Regions from separate parts of the Sphingomonas pollutisoli genome, predicted to be linked through region 2. Evidence: predicted binding sites of a transcription regulator. Region 2 holds the regulator's gene; the other holds the start of a gene.

Region 1 (9,315 bases), on a different contig from region 2:
TCATAGGCGAACTGAAACGCGCCGATCCGCTCGCCCTCGGCATTGCGCAACGCGTTGAAGCGTAGTTCGTAGGAGCGTGCCTCGCCGTCCACGCCCTCAATCTGCGCGACGGTCACGAACTCCTCTCCGGCGAGCGCGGGCGCCCAGGAGGCACGCATCATCGCCTGATGCTCGGGTCGATCGGCGAGCAGCCCGAAGAGATTGTCGCCGACATGGGGCAGCACGCCGAACAGACGCTCGAACTCGCGCGCGGCGGCGCTGTTCATGGCGAGCCAATTGCCCTCGAGATCGACGATCGTGACGAAGGCGTGTGTCGCCTCGACCACGTCGGCGAGCAGGCGGCGCTCGGCGAGCGCCTCGGCCACGCGCGCTTCGAGCGTTTCGTTGAGGCGGATCAGTGCCAGTTCGGCATCCCGCCGCGCGGTGATATCCTGGAACAGCACCGCGACCTGCTTACGACTGGCGGGTTCGATGCGGAAGGCGGAGAGCGAGAGATAGCGTCCGGTCGCCTCCAATTCGCGCTCGAAGCGGATCGGCACGCCGGTGCGCAGCACCTCGCCGTAGCGCCTCGCCCAATCATCGGCCTCGTCGCCGACCATCTCGCGCAGCCGCTGGCCGACCACGTTCGGGATGCCGGCGTTGAGCGCATATGCCGCATTGGCTTCTACGTGGACATAATCGCTCAACGGGCCATGCGGGCCGTCGACGAACTCGATCACGCAAAAGCCTTCGTCCATCGTGTCGAACAATGTGCGATAACGGTCGGCCTGTTCGGTACGCTCGCGAATCGCGCGGCGCATCTCGAACTGGCTCATCACCTGATTGGCGAGAACCTTCAGCGCGCGCTGCTGCAACTCGCTGAGTTCACGCGGCTGGGTGTCGAGCACGCACAATGTCCCGATCGGGAGCCCGTCGGGCGTCTTGAGGAGCGCGCCCGCGTAGAAGCGCAAGCCCGGCACCGCCGTCACCAGCGGATTGCAGTTGAAGCGCGGATCCGCGGTCGCGTCGGGCACGAGCAGGAAATCCTGTTCGAGAATGGCATGCCGGCAGAACGAGGTTTCGAGCGGGGTTTCGCGCACGCCGAGACCGACCTCGGCCTTGAAGAACTGCCGGCCCGCGCCGATCAGATTGACCGCGCCGATCGGCGTGCCACACAGATCGGCGGCGAGCCGCGCCATCTCGTCGAACGCCGGCTCACGCGGCGTATCGAGGATCTGATAGCCATCCAACGCCTCCAACCGACGCCGTTCCCGGTCGCCCCCTTCCGTCTCGTTCATTCCGTTGCAAATCCGCTGTGCCCGCCCTCCGGGCCGGGCGTGTTCAAGACCGTATCGGAGAAAGCAACGCTCCTGGAAGCGGTATGATCCGGCGGAATCTTGATCTAGGTATGCGCGGCGGCCTTCAAGTCCGCAACGAAGCGCGCATATTCCTCGGCCTTGGCGGCGGGATCCGGCAGGCGAAGCAGGTAGCTCGGGTGAACGGTGATCCACGCCTCGCCACCGCCGGGCAGTTCGAGCGCACGGCCGCGCTCACGGCTGATCGTCACCGCCTTGCCCAACAACGAGCGCGCCGCCGTCGCGCCGAGCGCGACCGTCCGGCGCGGCCGCACCAGCGCGCGTTCCTGCTCGATCCACCAGCGGCAGGCGGTGATCTCGCCGGCGTCAGGCTTGGCGTGGATGCGCCGCTTGCCGCGCTGTTCGAACTTGAAATGCTTGACCGCGTTGGTGACATAGACGGTGGCGCGGTCGATCCCGGCCTCCGCGAGCGCGCGATCGAAAAGCTGGCCGGCCGGGCCGACGAACGGACGGCCGGCGAGATCCTCCTGATCGCCGGGCTGCTCGCCGACGAACATCATCGCCGCATCGACCGGACCTTCGCCGAACACGGTCTGCGTGGCGTGCGCATGGAGTGGGCAGCGGGTGCAACTCATCGCCTCCTCGCGCAGCGCTGCCCACGCCGCTTCGATATTGCCACCCGGTTTCGTGCGCGCCGTCTCGACCATGCCCGCCTCCCGCGCCTGCGCGCCTGCGATCAACTGCGGCACCAACGCGGTTTCCGGCATGTTTTTCCAATATTTGCGCGGCATCTCCTTGAGCATCGCGCCGACCTTCAGGCGCGCCGGGTTGAAGATCGCGGCATAATAGCTTTGCCACATCGCCTCGACCGAATCGCCGTCGGGCGCATCCGCCTTGGTTGCGCCGGGGCCTTCGGCGAGCGTTTCGCCGTCCCAGTGGATCGAGATTTCCGGGGTCAGGATCGACCAGCGCATCGCCGCGAACCGGTCGATGAAAAAGCCGGCATTGGCGCGCACGATATGAAAGTCAGGCTCGAACCAGGCGACGAAGCGAGCGCCGTCGGGTTCGGCGACCTCACGGAAGCGGACGAACGCGCGCATCTTGTGGATGTCGCGGCGGACCTCGCGCGCGAGACCCTCGACGCGGCGCACCAGCGGATCGGCGGCGTCCTCCAGCAACCCCGGCCGCGCCAGCAACCGCACCAGCAGGGTGTGCAGCAACGCGAAGCGCTCGCGGTCGGTATGGAGGATGGCCGTGCGGGCGAGATCGACGAAAGCGCGCGGCACGGTGAAACCGGCCGTTGGCGCGGCGGCGGGGGCGGGCGTGCCGAACAGTTCGCCGGGCTCCGAGCCGACACGCCACACGATCCGTTCGGGCGGGATATCGGCGTGGACCGCGGCGCGAACGCCGTCGCGCCAGCCGTCAAAATCGTCTTCGGCGTCGAGCGCGATGACGCGCATCGCGTCGGACGCGAGCCCCGTCACCCGAACAATTCCATCTGCTTCGCCGCCGGCTTGGGCAGCGGCAGATCGGCCTTGTCGGAAAGCGCGACCGGGCGCCAGTCGCTCGCGACCAGGAACGGGCGCACCTTGGCGAGCGAGACCGTCAGCCGCCCGATATCGGCCAGCGTAAGCCGTCGGCCGCGTCGCGCCGCGACGATCTTATCGACCGCGCGTGTGCCGAGGCCGGGCACGCGCAGCAGCATTTCGCGCGGCGCCGTGTTGACATCGACCGGGAAGGAACCGCGAAATTTGAGCGCCCAGGCGAGCTTGGGGTCGATGTCGAGCCGCATCATGCCGTTTTCGTCCGCGGCATCGGCGACTTCCGCCGGCTTGAATGCGTAGAAGCGCATCAGCCAGTCCGACTGATACAGTCGGTGCTCGCGCATTAGCGGCGGGCGCTGGAGCGGCAGTACCGCGCTCGCATCGGGGATCGGCGAAAAGGCCGAGTAATAGACGCGCTTGAGGCCGAATGAATCGTACAATCCCGCCGCGCGAGAGACGATATCGCGGTCGGTCGCGGCGTCGGCGCCGACGATCATCTGCGTCGATTGCCCGGCGGGGGCGAAGCGCGGCGCGGATTTGTAACGCTTCTTCGCGTCGGCGGTGTCGAGGATCGCATCCGACATGCCCGCCATCGCGCCTTCGATCCGGTCCTGCGATTTTTCGGGGGCGAGCCGCTTCAGGCCGCTCGCGGTCGGCAATTCGACGTTTATCGAAATGCGATCGGCGTACATGCCGGCTTGGTGGATCAGTTCCGGATCGGCATCCGGTATTGTTTTCAAGTGGATGTAGCCCCGAAATTCATGAACCTCGCGCAAGTGGCGTGCGACTTCGACAATCTGCTCCATTGTGTAGTTTGGCGAGCCGATGATGCCGGAGGAGAGGAACAGCCCCTCGATATAGTTGCGGCGATAGAAGGAGAGGGTGAGCCGCACGACCTCCTCGATGGTGAAGCGGGCGCGGCGGACGTTGCTGCTCTTGCGGTTTATACAATAATGGCAATCGAAGATGCAGCTATTGGTGAGCAGGATCTTGAGCAGGCTGATGCAGCGTCCGTCAGGCGCATAGGCATGGCAGATGCCCATGCCGCTGTCGGTCGAACCGAGCCCTTTGCCGTCGCGCGAGGTGCGCTTGACCGAACCGGACGAGGCGCAACTCGCGTCGTATTTCGCGGCATCGGCGAGGATCTCGAGTTTCGCGCGGGTATCGAGCTGAGCCATCCGTTCGGTATATGTTCTAATGGGTTAGATGTCGAGCGACTACCGTCGTCGCCCCGGCGAAGGCCCGGGCCGCTGTGTTTGCGGCGGATGTTTCGTCAGATTACGTGGCGGCCCCGGCCTTCGCCGGGGCGACGGGGTCATCGCAGGCAGGCGTCCAGCCCGCCGCTGCGCACCACGCCGACCCGGCGCGAGAGCGCGTTACCGTGGCGCCGGACGAAGCCATGCGGGTCGATCGCCGCGCGCTTCTTGGGCTGGGGGAGGACCGCCGCGATGCGGCCGGCTTCGGCGGGGGTGAGTGAGGAGGCGTCGTGATGGAAATAGCGCATCGCGCCGGCGTTGACGCCGTAGGTGCCGATCCCGGTCTCAGCGACGTTGAGATAGACTTCCATGATGCGGCGCTTGCCCCACAGATTTTCGATGAGGACGGTGAAATATGCCTCCAGCGCCTTGCGGACATAGCCGCCGCCCTGAATGAGGAAGACGTTCTTGGCGGTCTGCTGGCTGATCGTCGAACCGCCGCGGATGCGACCGCCCTTCGCGTTGCGCATATAGGCCTGCTCGATCGCGGCGACGTCGAAACCGTGATGCGAGCAGAAGCGCGAATCCTCACCCGCGATCACGGCGCGGGGCATGTCCGGGTCTATGCGCGACAACGGCATCCATGACTTGGTGATGCCGTGGCCGCTCAGCCCGTCCGCCAGCATCGTGAGCGTCACCGGCGGCGGCACGAAGCGGTACACGACCACCATTGCCACCGAGAGGAGCAGGAAGCCAAGCAGGAGCTTGAAGATCCAGCCGATCAGCCGGAGGATCATCGTGCGCCGCCGTGATCGACGCGTGTCATAATCCGTGATCCGGCGCGGTCGGGCGTGGGCGGTTTCGCATGCCGCATCATCGCGCCGCCGGCGCCGAACCGCAACCGCTCAGGCGGCGACGAGCATGCGCTTGTCGCCGGCGAGCCGCATCATCGCCTTTTGCAGCTTCTCGAACGCGCGCACCTCGATCTGGCGGACGCGCTCGCGCGAGACGCCATAGACCTGGCTCAGCTCCTCGAGCGTCTTGGGCTCGTCGGTGAGGCGACGCTCGGTTAGGATGTGCTGCTCGCGCTCGTTGAGGTCGGTCATCGCGCTTTCGAGCATCGCGTGACGGACATCTGCCTCCTGCGCGTCGGCGACGACAGTGTCCTGGAGGGGCGCGTCGTCCTGAAGCCAATCCTGCCACTGGCCGTCGCCATCCTCACGCATCGGCACGTTGAGCGAGGTGTCGCCGCCCATCGACATGCGGCGGTTCATGCTCGTGACCTCGGCCTCGGTCACGCCGAGATCGTGCGCGATCTTGGCGAGGTGCTCGGGGCTGAGATCGCCATCCTCGAACGCGTCGAGCTTGGACTTCATCCGGCGCAGGTTGAAGAACAGCTTCTTCTGCGCGGCGGTGGTGCCCATCTTGACGAGGCTCCACGAGCGCAGGATGAATTCCTGAATCGACGCGCGGATCCACCACATCGCATAGGTCGCCAACCGGAAGCCACGGTCCGCCTCGAACTTCTTCACGCCCTGCATCAGCCCGATATTGCCCTCCGAGATGAGCTCGGACACGGGCAGGCCGTAGCCGCGATAGCCCATCGCGATCTTGGCGACGAGTCGCAGGTGCGAGGTGACGAGCTGCGCCGCAGCATCGGTATCGCCATGCTCCTCGAATCGCTTGGCGAGCATATATTCCTGCTCGGGCGAGAGGATCGGAAACTTCTTGATCTCAGACAGATAACGGTTGAGGCTTGCCTCACCGCCAAGAGCGGGGATCGTCGCCGGTACGTTGCTGCCGGTGGCCATGATCAATCTCCCTTAGTGACGGACATCCCAATAGCGAGGCGATGTCCGCGCTTGAACCTATACGTTAAGACTATCGAACAGTTCCTGCATGTCCGAAGGCATTTCGCTATCAAATGCCAAAGCGTTGCTTTCCAGCGGGTGAATGAACCCCAGACGGGCCGCATGCAACGCTTGCCGGCGGAAATTCAACGTTTCCAGAACAGGCCGGTGAGCTGGTTTTGTTCTACCATAGACCGGGTCGCCGAGCAAGGGGTGGCCGATCGACGCCATGTGGACGCGGACCTGATGCGTGCGCCCCGTTTCCAGCCGGCATTCGACCAACGCGGCGTCACGCAGCCGGGCGAGCGTGCTGAAATGCGTGACCGCGCGCTTGCCGCCCGCGACGATCGCGACCTTCTTGCGATTCTGCGGGCTGCGCGCGAGCGGAGCATCGACGCTGCCCTGCGCCGGCGACGGCCTGCCCGACACGATCGCCTTATACCGCCGGTCGATGCTGTGCGCCGCGAACTGCTTCGCCAAACCTTCATGCGCGCGGTCGGTCTTGGCGGCGACCATCAGGCCCGACGTGTCCTTGTCGATACGGTGGACGATCCCGGGCCGCGCGACCCCCCCGATGCCAGAGAGCCGCCCCGCGCAATGGTGAAGCAGCGCGTTGACCAGCGTTCCATCCAGATTGCCCGCCGCCGGATGGACGACCAGACCCGCCTGTTTGTCGATCACGATGAGGTGATCGTCCTCGAACACGATGTTGAGGGGAATGTCCTGCGGCGTGTTGTGCGCCGGCGTGGGGGCGGGGACGACGACGCGGTAGAGGCCGCCCGGCACCGCCTTGCTGGCGGGATCGCGGCGCAGCACGCCCTGCGCGTCAGTGACGGCGCCGGTCGAGATAAGCGCCTTGAGCCGTTCCCGCGATATCGTCGGCAGCGCGTCGGCGAGCGCGCGGTCGAGCCGCAGCCCTTCCGTGGCGGCGACGCATGTTTCGATGGTGGAAACCCCCCGGTCCATAGAATAGGAATCTGGGGGATATGTTGGAGATTTCAAGCACCGCGCTGCATCGCATCATCGCAGCCGCGCATGCAGACGGCGCACGCGAGGTCTGCGGGCTGCTGTTCGGTGACCACACGCGGATCGCTTGGGCCGAGCCGTGCGCCAATGTCGCGGACGACCCGGCGCGCACCTTCGAGATCGACCCCGCCGCACATTTCGCCGCGCTGCGCGCCGAAAGGGCAGGCGGAGCGAAGCTGATCGGCTATTGGCATTCGCACCCGAGCGGCGACGTGCGCCCTTCCGCGACCGACGTGGCGATGGCGGCGGCGGACGGAAAGTTGTGGCTTATCACGGCAGGCAGCGCGATCGGCGTGTGGCGTGCCGAGGGCGGCGATGCGCACCACCGTTTCGTCGCGGTGCCCTATCGCATCGCCGCCGCGACCTGACTTGCGGCGGACTCGTTGGTGGGCCACATAGGCGCGATACGCGGGAGCATTGTTCTTGACTATCAACGCCGTCGATTTCGCCAGCCTGTTGTGCTCGCGCCTGTGCCACGATCTGCTCAGCCCGGTGGGCGCGCTCAACAACGGCCTCGAACTGCTCGCCGACGAGCACGACCCGGACATGCGCGCGCGCTGCCTGGAGTTGCTCAGCGAGAGCGCCAGGGCGTCGGCCAACAAGCTCAAATTCTTCCGGCTCGCGTTCGGCGCGGCCGGTGGCTTCGGCGAGACGATCGATTCGCGTGAGGCGCGCGCGGCGATCGACGGACTTTTCGGCGATACCCAGCGGATCAAGCTTGGCTGGTTGGTCGAAGACCCGATCTTGCCCAAAGTGGGTATCAAGGTGCTGCTCAACCTCGCGCTCATCGCCGGCGACGCGCTGATCCGTGGCGGGCAACTCGATGTCGGCGCGGAATGCGTTGGCGATCAGGTCGAGATCGTCGTGCGCGCGGACGGGCCGCGGATCGTGCTCGACGCGGAGCTTCGAACCGCGCTGACTGGCGCCGACATCGACGTTGCTGCGACGCCGCGCGTGGCGGCCGCCTGTCTCGTCCACGCGCTGGTGGCCGAGGCAAAGGGCACGATCCAGGTGTCAGAGCCGAGCGATCCGGTGCTGCTGTTCGGGGCGACGCTGAAGATCGCCTGACGGGATGCCGCCGATCCGCCTGCGACCGCAGCGGCTATGAGTTGGCGAATGCGGCGGGATTGACTATCGCAGCCGCTTGATCCCGGCGCCGCTCCCGCGCGGGGGTGAGCAGGAGCGTACATGACGATCACCGAGACGGCGTCTCCCAATTTCGACGAGCGCGCGCTGCCGATCACCATGATCGTTCTCCATTATACCGGGATGGCCGACGCGGCATCGGCGCTGGCGCGGCTCTGCGATCCCGCCGCGAAGGTTTCGGCGCATTATATGATCGACGAGGACGGCACCGTCCACCGGCTCGTCGCCGAGGACAAGCGCGCGTGGCATGCCGGCGCGGCGCGCTGGGGGCGGATCGAGGACGTCAACAGTGCCTCGATCGGGATCGAGCTGGTCAACCCCGGCCATGAGTTCGGCTATCGCCCGTTTCCCGATGCGCAGATCGACGCGCTGATCGCGCTGACCGGGGAGATCAAGGAACGCTACGCGATCACGCGCGGCAACGTCGTCGGCCATTCGGACATCGCGCCCAGGCGCAAGCAGGATCCGGGCGAGCTGTTCCCGTGGCACCGCCTCTCGCGGCTGCGGCTGGCGTTGCCCCGGCCCACGCGCAACCTGATGGACCCGATGTGGACCGACGCGGGCTTCCTGATCGCGCTCGAGCGGTTCGGCTACGACGTGACCGACAAGCTGGCGGCGGTGGTCGCGTTCCAGCGCCGCTACCGGCCCGAACTGATCGACGGCGAGATCGACGGCGAGTGTCGCAGCATTCTACTCGCTTTACTGTTGCCCAAACCGCAAGGGGACGACTAAGGCGGGTCCACCAGAGGGTCGGGCGGCCGCGTCATGTGCTTGGCACATGCCGAGGAAAGTCCGGGCTCCGCGAAACGACGGTGCCGGGTAACGCCCGGCGGGGGTGACCCCAGGGACAGTGCCACAGAGAGCAGACCGCCGATGGGCCGCGCGCGAGCGTGGCGACAGGCAAGGGTGAAAGGGTGCGGCAAAAGCGCACCGCGCCTCCGGTAACGGCAGGCGGCATGGCAAACCCCACCGGGAGCAAGACCGAATAGGGACGGCACATGGGCATCGTTTCTGCTCGTCGTCCGGGTTGGTTGCTTGAGGCGGCGTGCGAGCGTCGCCCTAGAGGAATGGTCGCCTATCCTTCGTGAAGAGGGTGGACAGAACCCGGCTTACAGACCCTCTGGTATTCCCCGCGCGCGGGCGAAACGTTGCTAACGTCGCCTATGTTGCGCACGGGCGGCAAACGTCGTGAAGGTCGCGGACCCCTGCGATGTTTGCGCGACGCGCGCGGACGCGATCTCGCCGGCGATGTCGAAGA
Region 2 (9,315 bases):
TTGAGCGCGGCCTCGTTCGCGCCACCATGCGCCGGCCCCCACAGGCAGGCGATGCCCGCCGCGATGCACGCGAACGGATTGGCGCCCGACGAGCCGGCGAGCCGGACGGTCGAGGTCGAGGCGTTCTGTTCGTGATCGGCGTGGAGGATGAAGATACGGTCCATCGCCTTCTCGACGATCGGATTGACCTCATATTCCTCGGCCGGAACGCCGAAGGTCATGCGCAGGAAGTTGCCGGTGTAGCTCAGGTCGTTCTTGGGGTGCATGAACGGCTGGCCGATCGAATATTTGTACGCCATCGCCGCAATCGTCGGCATCTTGGCGATCAGCCGGTGGCTGGCGATCATGCGCTGCATCGGGTCCGACACATCGGCCGAATCCTGGTAGAACGCCGAGAGCGCGCCGACCACGCCGCACATCACCGCCATCGGATGCGCGTCGCGGCGGAAGCCGCGATAGAAGGTCGCGAGCTGCTCATGCAGCATCGTGTGGCGGCTGATCGTATATTCGAACTTGGTGAGTTCGTCGGCCGAGGGCAGCTCGCCGTTGAGCAGGAGGTAGCAGGTCTCCATGAAGCTCGACTGTTCGGCGAGCTGGCCGATCGGATAGCCGCGGTGCAGCAACACACCCTGGTCACCGTCGATATAGGTGATCGCGGAGTCGCAGCTCGCCGTCGAGGTGAAGCCGGGATCGTAGGTGAACATTCCGGTCTGCGCATACAGCTTGCGGATGTCGATCACGTCCGGGCCGACCGTGCCCGAAATCACCGCGTTCTCAACGTCCTTGCCGGCTACACTCAGTTTCGCGGTGTCGGTCATCGATGTCTCTTCCTCTATTCAGTTCTGTATCTGATCGGCGATCCGGCCGAGGCTTTCCTCGCGCCCGAGCAGCACAAGCACGTCGAAGATACCGGGGGAGGTCTTGCGTCCGGTCAAGGCGGCGCGCAGCGGCTGCGCGACCTGGCCGAGTTTGACCCCCGCATCCTCGGCGACCTGCCGAACCGCAGACTCGAGCGCCTCCGTATCCCAGCCGTCGAGCGCGTCAAGCGCCGTGTGCAGTGCAGCGAGCAACGGTTGCGCATTTCCGGCGAGAAGCGGCGCGGCTTCCACCGCGATCGCGAGCGGACGCTGACGGAACAGGAATTGCGCGCCATCGGCGAGTTCGATCAGGCTGGCTGCCCGCGGCTTCAGCGACGGCATCGCGCGTTCGAGCAGGGCGCGCTGATCCTCGCTCAATGCGGGATCGAACCGCGCCGCGACCAACGCGGCCAGTCGGCCGTCGTCCGCCTCACGGATATAATGCCCGTTGAGGTTTTCGAGCTTCTTGAGGTCGAAGCGTGACGGCGACTTGCCGATGCCGTCGAGATCGAACCACGCGACCGCCTGCTCGCGGCTGATGATTTCGTCATCGCCGTGACCCCAGCCGAGCCGAAGCAGGTAATTATCCACCGCTTCGGGCAGCATGCCGAGTTCGTCGCGGTAATATTCCACGCCGACCGCGCCGTGCCGCTTCGAAAGCTTGCCCCCGTCCGGCCCATGAATCATCGGCACATGCGCGTAGATCGGCTCGGGCCAGTCCATCGCCTTGATGATCGGCAACTGGCGGAAGGCGTTGTTGAGATGATCGTCGCCGCGGATGACGTGTGTCACGCCCATATCGTGATCGTCGACCACCACGGCCAGCATATAGGTTGGTGTGCCATCAGAGCGCAGCAGGATGAGATCGTCGAGCTCGGAATTTTGAACGGTGATGCTGCCCTGGACGCGATCGACGATCGTCGTCGCGCCCTCGGTCGGCGCCTTGAGGCGGATGACGTAGGGCTTGTCGCCCGCTTCCGGCGCGCGGTCGCGCCACGGGCTGCGGACGCGCAGGGGGCGCTTGGCCGCCTCCGCCTCGGCGCGCATCGCCGCCAGTTCCTCGTGCGTCATGTAGCAGCGATAGGCGTGGCCGCTTTCGACCATCTGGTGCGCGACCTCGGCGTGGCGCGCCGCGCGTTCGAACTGGAACACGGCATCGCCGTCCCAGTCGAGCCCGAGCCACCGCATCGAGGTGAGGATCGCGTCGATCGCCGGCTGGGTCGAGCGCGCGCGGTCGGTATCTTCGATCCGCAGCAGGAACTTGCCGCCTTTGGCCTTGGCGTACAGCCAGTTGAACAAGGCCGTGCGCGCGCCCCCGATGTGGAGATAGCCGGTCGGCGAGGGCGCGAACCGGGTGACGATGTTTGCGGTTTCGGGCGTGCCGGACGTGGCCGCCGCGCTATCAGATGTTGCGCCCAACCGCGCTTGCTCCCAGACATGAGTATCGATGGCCAGCTTAGCCGCCGACGCCCCTAGCACGCGACCTTCGCCGCTTCAAATCGGCTGGCCGCCCGCTTGGGTGGCGGCGTTGGAGCGCTGGCTCGAAGCCGAGCGCGACCAACTGGTGCTGTGGCTGCCGGTAATGCTCGGCGCGGGTGTCACGCTGTGGCTGGAACTTCCCGATCCGTTGACGTGGACCGTCGCCGCGCTGGGGGCGGGGGGCGTATCGCTCGCGGCCGTGGCGATCGGACACGGTGGACGCGCCGGGCGAGCGCTCGCGGTGGCGGCGATGCTCGTCGCGTGCGGCGTCCTGCTCGTCTGGTGGCGCGCCGAGTCGGTCGGCGTCGCGCCGCTGGCCGGCCCGGTGCTGGCCCGGTTCGAGGCGAAGGTAGAGCGGGTCGACCCGATCGCGGCGCGCGATCTCGTGCGGTTGCGGCTGGCGCCGTCGCGCGTGCTTGCGGAAGGCGATCGTACCGCACCGGTGTTGCCGCCGCACCTGCGCGTCAATCTGGCCGTCGCGGACGTGCCGACGGGGCTGGGGGTGGGCGCGACGATACGGCTGCGCGCGCGGCTGCTCCCGCCGCCGGCGCCGGCGGTGCCGGGCGCCTATGACTTCGCGCGAGTGGCCTGGTTCGATGGGATCGGTGCGACCGGTCGCGGCATCGCCCCCGTGGCGGTGTTGATACCGGGCGAGGCGGCGGGGGGCGGCCTGCGGCAACGCTTGTCGCGCCACATTCAGGCGAGCGCGCCCGGCGGCGCCGGCGCGATCGCCGCCGCGCTCGCGACCGGCGACCAAGGCGCGATCCCCGAGAAAGACGCGGAGGCGATGCGGCGTTCCGGACTGGCGCATCTGCTTTCCGTGAGCGGGCTGCATATCACCGCCGTGGTCGGCGCGGTCATGCTGATCGTCGGACGGCTGCTCGCGTTGGTGCCGTGGATCGCGCTACGCTGGCGCGTGCCGTTGATCGCGGCGGGGGCGGGCGCGGTCGCGGCGATCGGCTATACGCTGCTCACCGGCGCCGAAGTCCCGACCGTGCGGTCGTGCGTCGCGGCGCTGCTGGTGCTGGTCGCGCTGGCAATGGGGCGCGAGGCGATCACGCTGCGGCTGGTCGCGGCGGGCGCATTCGTGGTGCTGTCGCTCTATCCCGAGGCGCTCGCGGGGCCGAGCTTCCAGCTTTCGTTCGCGGCGGTGGCGGCGATCGTATCGCTGCACGAGCATCCGGCGATCAAGCGCTGGTTCGGGCCGCACGAGGAGGGGCGCGGGCGGGCGATGCTGCGCGGGCTTGGCTCGTTGCTGCTGACGGGCGTCGTGGTGGAGCTGGCGCTGATCCCGATCTCGGTGTTCCATTTCCACCGCGCGGGCGTGTATGGATCGGTCGCCAATATCGTCGCGATTCCGCTGACGACCTTCGTGACGATGCCCTTCGAGGCGCTGGCGTTGCTGTTCGACTGCGTCGGCGCCGGCTGGCCGTTCTGGTGGGTCGCGGCGCGGTCGCTCGATCTGCTGCTGTGGATCGCGCATTCGGTGGCGGGGTTGCCGGGGGCGGTCGCGTCGATACCGGCGATGCCTGCGGGCGCCTATGCTCTGATGGTCGCCGGCGGGCTGTGGATCGCCTTGTGGCGGACGCGGTGGCGGCGGCTGGGCGCGGTGCCGCTGGTGATCGGCGCTGCATGGGCGGTGCTGACGCCGGCGCCCGATCTGCTTGTCACCGGGGACGGGCGGCACGCGGCGATCCGGACGGCGGGCGGCAACCTCGCGGTGCTGCGGGATCGGACCGGCGATTATACCGCATCGACCTTCGCCGAGAATGGCGGGGTCGATGCGGTGCCGCTGCTGATGTCCGAGCAGCCTGACGCGCGGTGCAGCCGCGATCTGTGCCTCGTTCGCCGCGGGGCTTGGCGAATCCTCGCCACGCGCAGCGCTTACTTAGTTCCGTCCGAGCAGCTCGTCCCGCTCTGCGCCGGCGTCGATATCGTCATCTCCGAGCGGCGATTGCCGCGCGCTTGCTCGCCGCGCTGGCTGAAGCTCGACGCCGCCACGCTGGCCGAGACGGGTGGAGTGGCGATCACCTTTTCGACCCGAAACATCGCTATCGTGAGCCACAGCGAGGACCGTCACCCGTGGCGGGTCAGTCGTAGCGGCGGAGCAGGCCGGCGAGCTTTCCCTGGATACGGACCTGCGCGGGGGCGTAGCGCTGGGGATCGTAGGCGCGGTTGGCGGGATCGAGACGGACCATCGCGCCCTCGCGGCGGAAATATTTGAGCGTCGCCTCGGCGTCTTCGATCAACGCGACGACGATCTCGCCGTCGCGGGCGGTCTCGGTGCGGCGGATCAGCGCGTAATCGCCATCGAGGATGCCGGCATCGACCATCGAATCGCCTGCGACTTCAAGCGCATAATGCTCGCCACCGCCCAGCAGCGCGGCGGGCACCGCGAGCATCGACTGGCCCTCGAACGCCTCGATCGGCACGCCGGCGGCGATGCGGCCGTGGAGCGGGATCTCGATCACGTCGTTGGCGGGCTCGGGCAGCGGGCGGAGGTTGGCGGGCGGCGCGACAGCCGCCTTCTTCGCGGCGGCGACCCGCTCGGGCATGCGCAGCACTTCGAGCGCGCGCGCGCGGTTGGGCAGACGGCGGATGAACTGGCGCTCCTCGAGTGCGCTGATGAGCCGATGCACGCCCGACTTCGACTTGAGATCGAGCGCCTCCTTCATCTCCTCGAACGAGGGCGACACGCCGGTTTCCTCCAGGCGATCGTTGATGAAGCAGATCAGCTCGTGCTGCTTGCGAGTGAGCATCGCGTTCCTCCGTCCGAACAGATGCGGAACCAATATGGAACGGTAGGATGCAAGTCAAGCGGTGTCCATCAGCCGATCGGCAGGATTTCGACCGAGTCGCCGGCGCTTGCCGGAGGCGCGTTCGGCGCGCGGATCACCAGGCAATCGGCGCGGGCGAGCGTGCGCAGCATCGAACTGTCCTGGATCGCGGCGACGTACACGCGGCCCCCGCGCGTCTCGGCGCGCAGGTAATCGGCGCGGTGATCGTTGGCGGGCAGGTCTTCGCCGAGGATCGCGGTCGCGCGGCGCGGCTGCGGATCGGCGGCGCCGCTCATGTGCGCGATCAGCGGGCGCAGGAACAGCGTCGCGGTGACGAACGCCGACACCGGGTTGCCGGGCAGGCCGAGCACGACCGCGCCGTTCAGCCGCCCGGCCAGCATCGGCTTGCCGGGGCGCAGCGCGATCCGCCAGAAATCGAGGTTGCCGCCCGCTGCCTCCAGCGCGGGTCGCACCAGATCATGATCGCCGACCGACGCGCCGCCGGTGGTGACGAGGATATCGGCCTCGACGGCAGCGAAGGCGGCGGTGATCGTGTCGAGCCGATCGGGCAGGATGCCGAGATCGATCACCTCGACCGGCAGATCGGCGAGCATCGCGGCGAGCATCGCGCCGTTCGATTCGGGCAGCGCGCCGGGCGGGAGCGGCGCGCCGGGCGCGACCAGTTCGTCGCCGGTCGCGACGGTGGCGACGCGCACGCGGCGGCGGACCGGGAGCGCGCCGTGCCCACCGGTCGCCGCGACCGCGATCCGCGCCGGGGTGATCCGCGCGCCGGCCGGCACGAGCACGTCGCCCGCGTGGAAATCGAGCCCCGCGCGGCGCACGTTGCGGCCGGCATAAGCGGGGCCGGCGCCGGTGACGCTGAGGATCGCGCCGTCGCGCGCGGCCTCCTCCTGCACCAGCACGCTGTCCGCGCCGGCGGGCATCGTCGCGCCGGTGAAGATGCGGACCGCCTCGCGCGCGCCGACGCTGCCCGCGAAGGGCGTGCCGGCCGCGCTCTCGCCGATGACGGTGAAGGGGCCGGGCAGATCGGCGAAGCGCAACGCATAGCCGTCCATCGCCGAGAGATCGGCATAGGGCTGGGTGCGGAGTGCCGCGACATCCGACGCGGCCCAGCGGCCGGCGGCGGCGCGGATCGGGACGGTTTCGGGCGCGACGGGTGTTGCGAGCGCGAGGAGGCGGGTGAGGGCGGAGTCTACGGAGACTAGGGGTGGCATGTTGAGGTCCGGGCCAGTTATATATTATTCGCTAGGAGAGGGCATGCGCAATTTCATGCGTCATTCGTGTCCGAACAATTTGTCCATAGTTTTTCAACTGGCCGCTGATCGGTTTACCTAACGGGCCGAATATTTCGATTGCCCGCCTAGCGTATGTCCAGAAAGTCCAAGTATCGTAGCTGGCTTTCGGGTCAAAATCTTCGACTCTTCCATAGCGCTGCATAAATTTCGCAGCGTTAAACTTGCTTTCTATATATGATTGATCTTTTTCTGGATATCGCCGTACCAATGCACGCGCCTCTGCGCGGATCGAGCGAGTGACCTTTCGGTAAAGTCTCGACATCGTGCTATCCCGCAAATAAGCTGCTTTGCCATCGTAACGGAAGCCGAGGTACTCTAGCCCATTTGTACCTTGTTCGCCGTGTATCTTTTTGAAGTCTTGTCCGCCAGGAACCGAAAAGTATCTCAATACAGATGTTTTGCTTTCTTTAATAAGAAGCTTTGACCCATGTTTCTTGATTTCATTCATAGCAAAGTCCCGAGCTGCAATTGCTTCAATTTCTTCGCCGGGAACAATAATGATTATATCGTCAGAATAGCGAAAGAATGTGCCGCCAACGGCATCTACGTACGCCTTCAATGCGCTATCGAAGTCGATAAGATAAATATTTGCTAACATATCGGAGATCGGTGATCCCTGAGGAATGCCGAAATCATTTTCGTTCGTTTCGATCAAACTAGCGAACGTGCCACCCTTTCCACATATTTTCTCGCGAAATTCGCTGTTTGAACATAGCTGCCGGGGCATGTCCTTAAACCCCGTGGTGTAAACGGGAATTTTACCAGCGCCTTTCGCTTCCCATGTAAGATAGCCGAGGCGTTCGTACGCCGCGTCTCGGTCGACGATCGAATATCGAGTGATCGCGCGAAACACTGCTCGGTGGTCACGGGGAAGTTCGGCCGTGCCAAGCAGGCTACACCACTTCTGTCGTAGCAATTCGTGATCGATGCTCTCAAAGAATGCGCTGATATCAAGCGTAACGACCGCCGCGTGGCCAAAATTCCGGATGACGTTGAAAGCATCTAAAGCGAAGTCGATGTTGGACTTCCCTTTGCCTGTAGGCGTTACCAGCTTGCGATAAGCAATCACGCTATGTTCGAGATCGCGCGCCCTTAGTGATGCTTCATACGGATCGCGAAGAATATGCCGATAGTACGAGTAGATATAAGCGTCACGTCTGCTTGCGAAACGGAGCTGTCGAATCTTTTTCTTAGGTTTTCCTCCGACCTTATCGCGGAAGGGTTGCCACTTTTCCTCGAAGCGCATGAACGGGTAGAAGCTGTTGCGAGAAACAGCATCTGGATTTCGTACCAGTTCTTCAATATCTTTGTGGCGTATTGGCTTATCGAAATGTGGATAGTGTTTTAAAGACGGGGACCAGTCTACCACGCGCCCTCCACGAGAGGGGGGAAGAACATCCGCATCCCATACGGAATTTTCCTTTCGGAAGCGTTCCTCCCCCAGCACCACTATCAATCGAGCGCCATTAACACTCTGCTGGGACCGTTTTCGAACGATTTCGAGTATACTGAAACAGTATGGATCATCGAGACTTACGTCTTTGCCGATCCTTCCACATTCATTCTAACCAGCGAGGCAACTATGTACCAAACCAGCGCGAATTTAGCGGTTGACAGTATAAACAAACTACTCCTGTTCGCGTGAGCGTAAGGATACCGTATATCTAGCACGCGGCGACGATTCGTAAACTGTCGTGTAGAAGTTTTGGCACGCTGTTGCCATAAAGCCACAGTACGCTGCTACGGGCGCTTCGGATGCAATTGCCTCACGTTTATAAAGGTGTCGGTCGATCGGGATACCGCCCGGCATTAAACCTTCGCAGCCCGCCACTCGCCCGACTTCCCCCCGCGCTTTTCCAGCAGCCGCACGCCGGTGATGACCATCGCTTTGTCGATCGCCTTGGCCATGTCGTAGATCGTCAGCAGCGCGACGCTGGCGGCGGTGAGCGCTTCCATTTCGACGCCGGTCTTGCCCTCGGTCGCGGCGGTGGCGGTGACGGTGACGCCCTCGGCGTCGGGCGCGAGATCTACGCGCACACGCGTGAGCGGCAGCGGGTGGCAGAGCGGGATGAGGTCGCTGGTGCGCTTGGCGGCCATGATGCCGGCGATGCGCGCGACGGCGAGGACATCGCCTTTCAGCGCGGTGCCGTGGCGGATCGCGTCGGCGGCGTGCGCAGACATGGTGATGCGGCCGGTGGCGATCGCCTGCCGCGCGGTGACGGGCTTGCCGCCGACATCGACCATGTGCGCGGCGCCGGTTTGGTCGAGGTGGGTGAGGGCGGTCATGTGCGCTCCCCTTTCGGAAAGGTCGCGGGTGGGTTGGCCTGAGGGGATCGCAGCGTTTCCGCGCGGGCCGACCCACCCCTCGGTCCCCTCCCTTCCAGGGAGGGGAAGGGAAGTGCGGACGCCGCGCTCATCCCACCAGCGTGCGGGTGGCCGCCTCTAGATCGTCCTGGCGCATCAGCGCTTCGCCGATCAGGAAGCAGTGGATGCCGTGGTCTGCCATCGCATCGAGATCGGCGCGGGTGGTGAGGCCGCTTTCGGCGACGAAGGTGCAGTCCTTGGGCGCTTTCGACACGAGTTCGTAGGTGCGCGCGAAATCGACGGTGAAATCGCGCAAGTTTCGGTTGTTGACGCCGATCAGCCGCGACTTGAGCTTCATCGCGCGCTCCATCTCCTTGGCGTCGTGGACTTCGACCAGCACGTCCATACCGCATTCGGTCGCGCTCGCCTCGATCTCGGCGAGCAGCGCGTCGTCGAGCGCCGCCATGATGAGCAGGATGCAATCGGCGCCGAGCCCGCGCGACTCGGGCGCCTGCCACGGATCGATCATGAAATCCTTGCGCAACACCGGCAGCGTGCAGGCGTCGCGTGCGATGGTGAGAT

Evidence for each region. The regulator LexA, encoded in region 2, represses DNA repair genes until DNA is damaged. The targets are predictions, from matches to a motif close to GTTCCNCNCTTGTTCT.
Region 1: the regulator LexA is predicted to act here: its motif matches at 4,020-4,035, upstream of PX554_RS14425 (putative DNA modification/repair radical SAM protein).

Annotation. Positions count from the first base shown of each region.
Region 1 is NZ_JARFNJ010000006.1:103,057-112,371, forward strand. It holds gene PX554_RS14415 (ATP-binding protein) at 1-1,277, opposite strand, end outside; gene PX554_RS14420 (UdgX family uracil-DNA binding protein) at 1,382-2,755, opposite strand; gene PX554_RS14425 (putative DNA modification/repair radical SAM protein) at 2,776-4,017, opposite strand; gene mtgA (monofunctional biosynthetic peptidoglycan transglycosylase) at 4,155-4,832, opposite strand; gene rpoH (RNA polymerase sigma factor RpoH) at 4,941-5,846, opposite strand; gene PX554_RS14440 (RluA family pseudouridine synthase) at 5,904-6,851, opposite strand; gene PX554_RS14445 (M67 family metallopeptidase) at 6,872-7,279, shown strand; gene PX554_RS14450 (histidine phosphotransferase family protein) at 7,335-7,979, shown strand; gene PX554_RS14455 (N-acetylmuramoyl-L-alanine amidase) at 8,100-8,789, shown strand; RNA gene rnpB (RNase P RNA component class A) at 8,800-9,185, shown strand.
Region 2 is NZ_JARFNJ010000002.1:97,683-106,997, reverse strand. It holds gene PX554_RS03925 (citrate synthase) at 1-818, opposite strand, end outside; gene gltX (glutamate--tRNA ligase) at 837-2,276, opposite strand; partial or broken gene PX554_RS03915 (ComEC/Rec2 family competence protein) at 2,305-4,422, shown strand; gene lexA (transcriptional repressor LexA) at 4,427-5,095, opposite strand; gene PX554_RS03905 (molybdopterin molybdotransferase MoeA) at 5,164-6,348, opposite strand; gene PX554_RS03900 (reverse transcriptase domain-containing protein) at 6,380-7,879, opposite strand; gene moaC (cyclic pyranopterin monophosphate synthase MoaC) at 8,239-8,715, opposite strand; gene trpC (indole-3-glycerol phosphate synthase TrpC) at 8,843-9,315, opposite strand, start outside.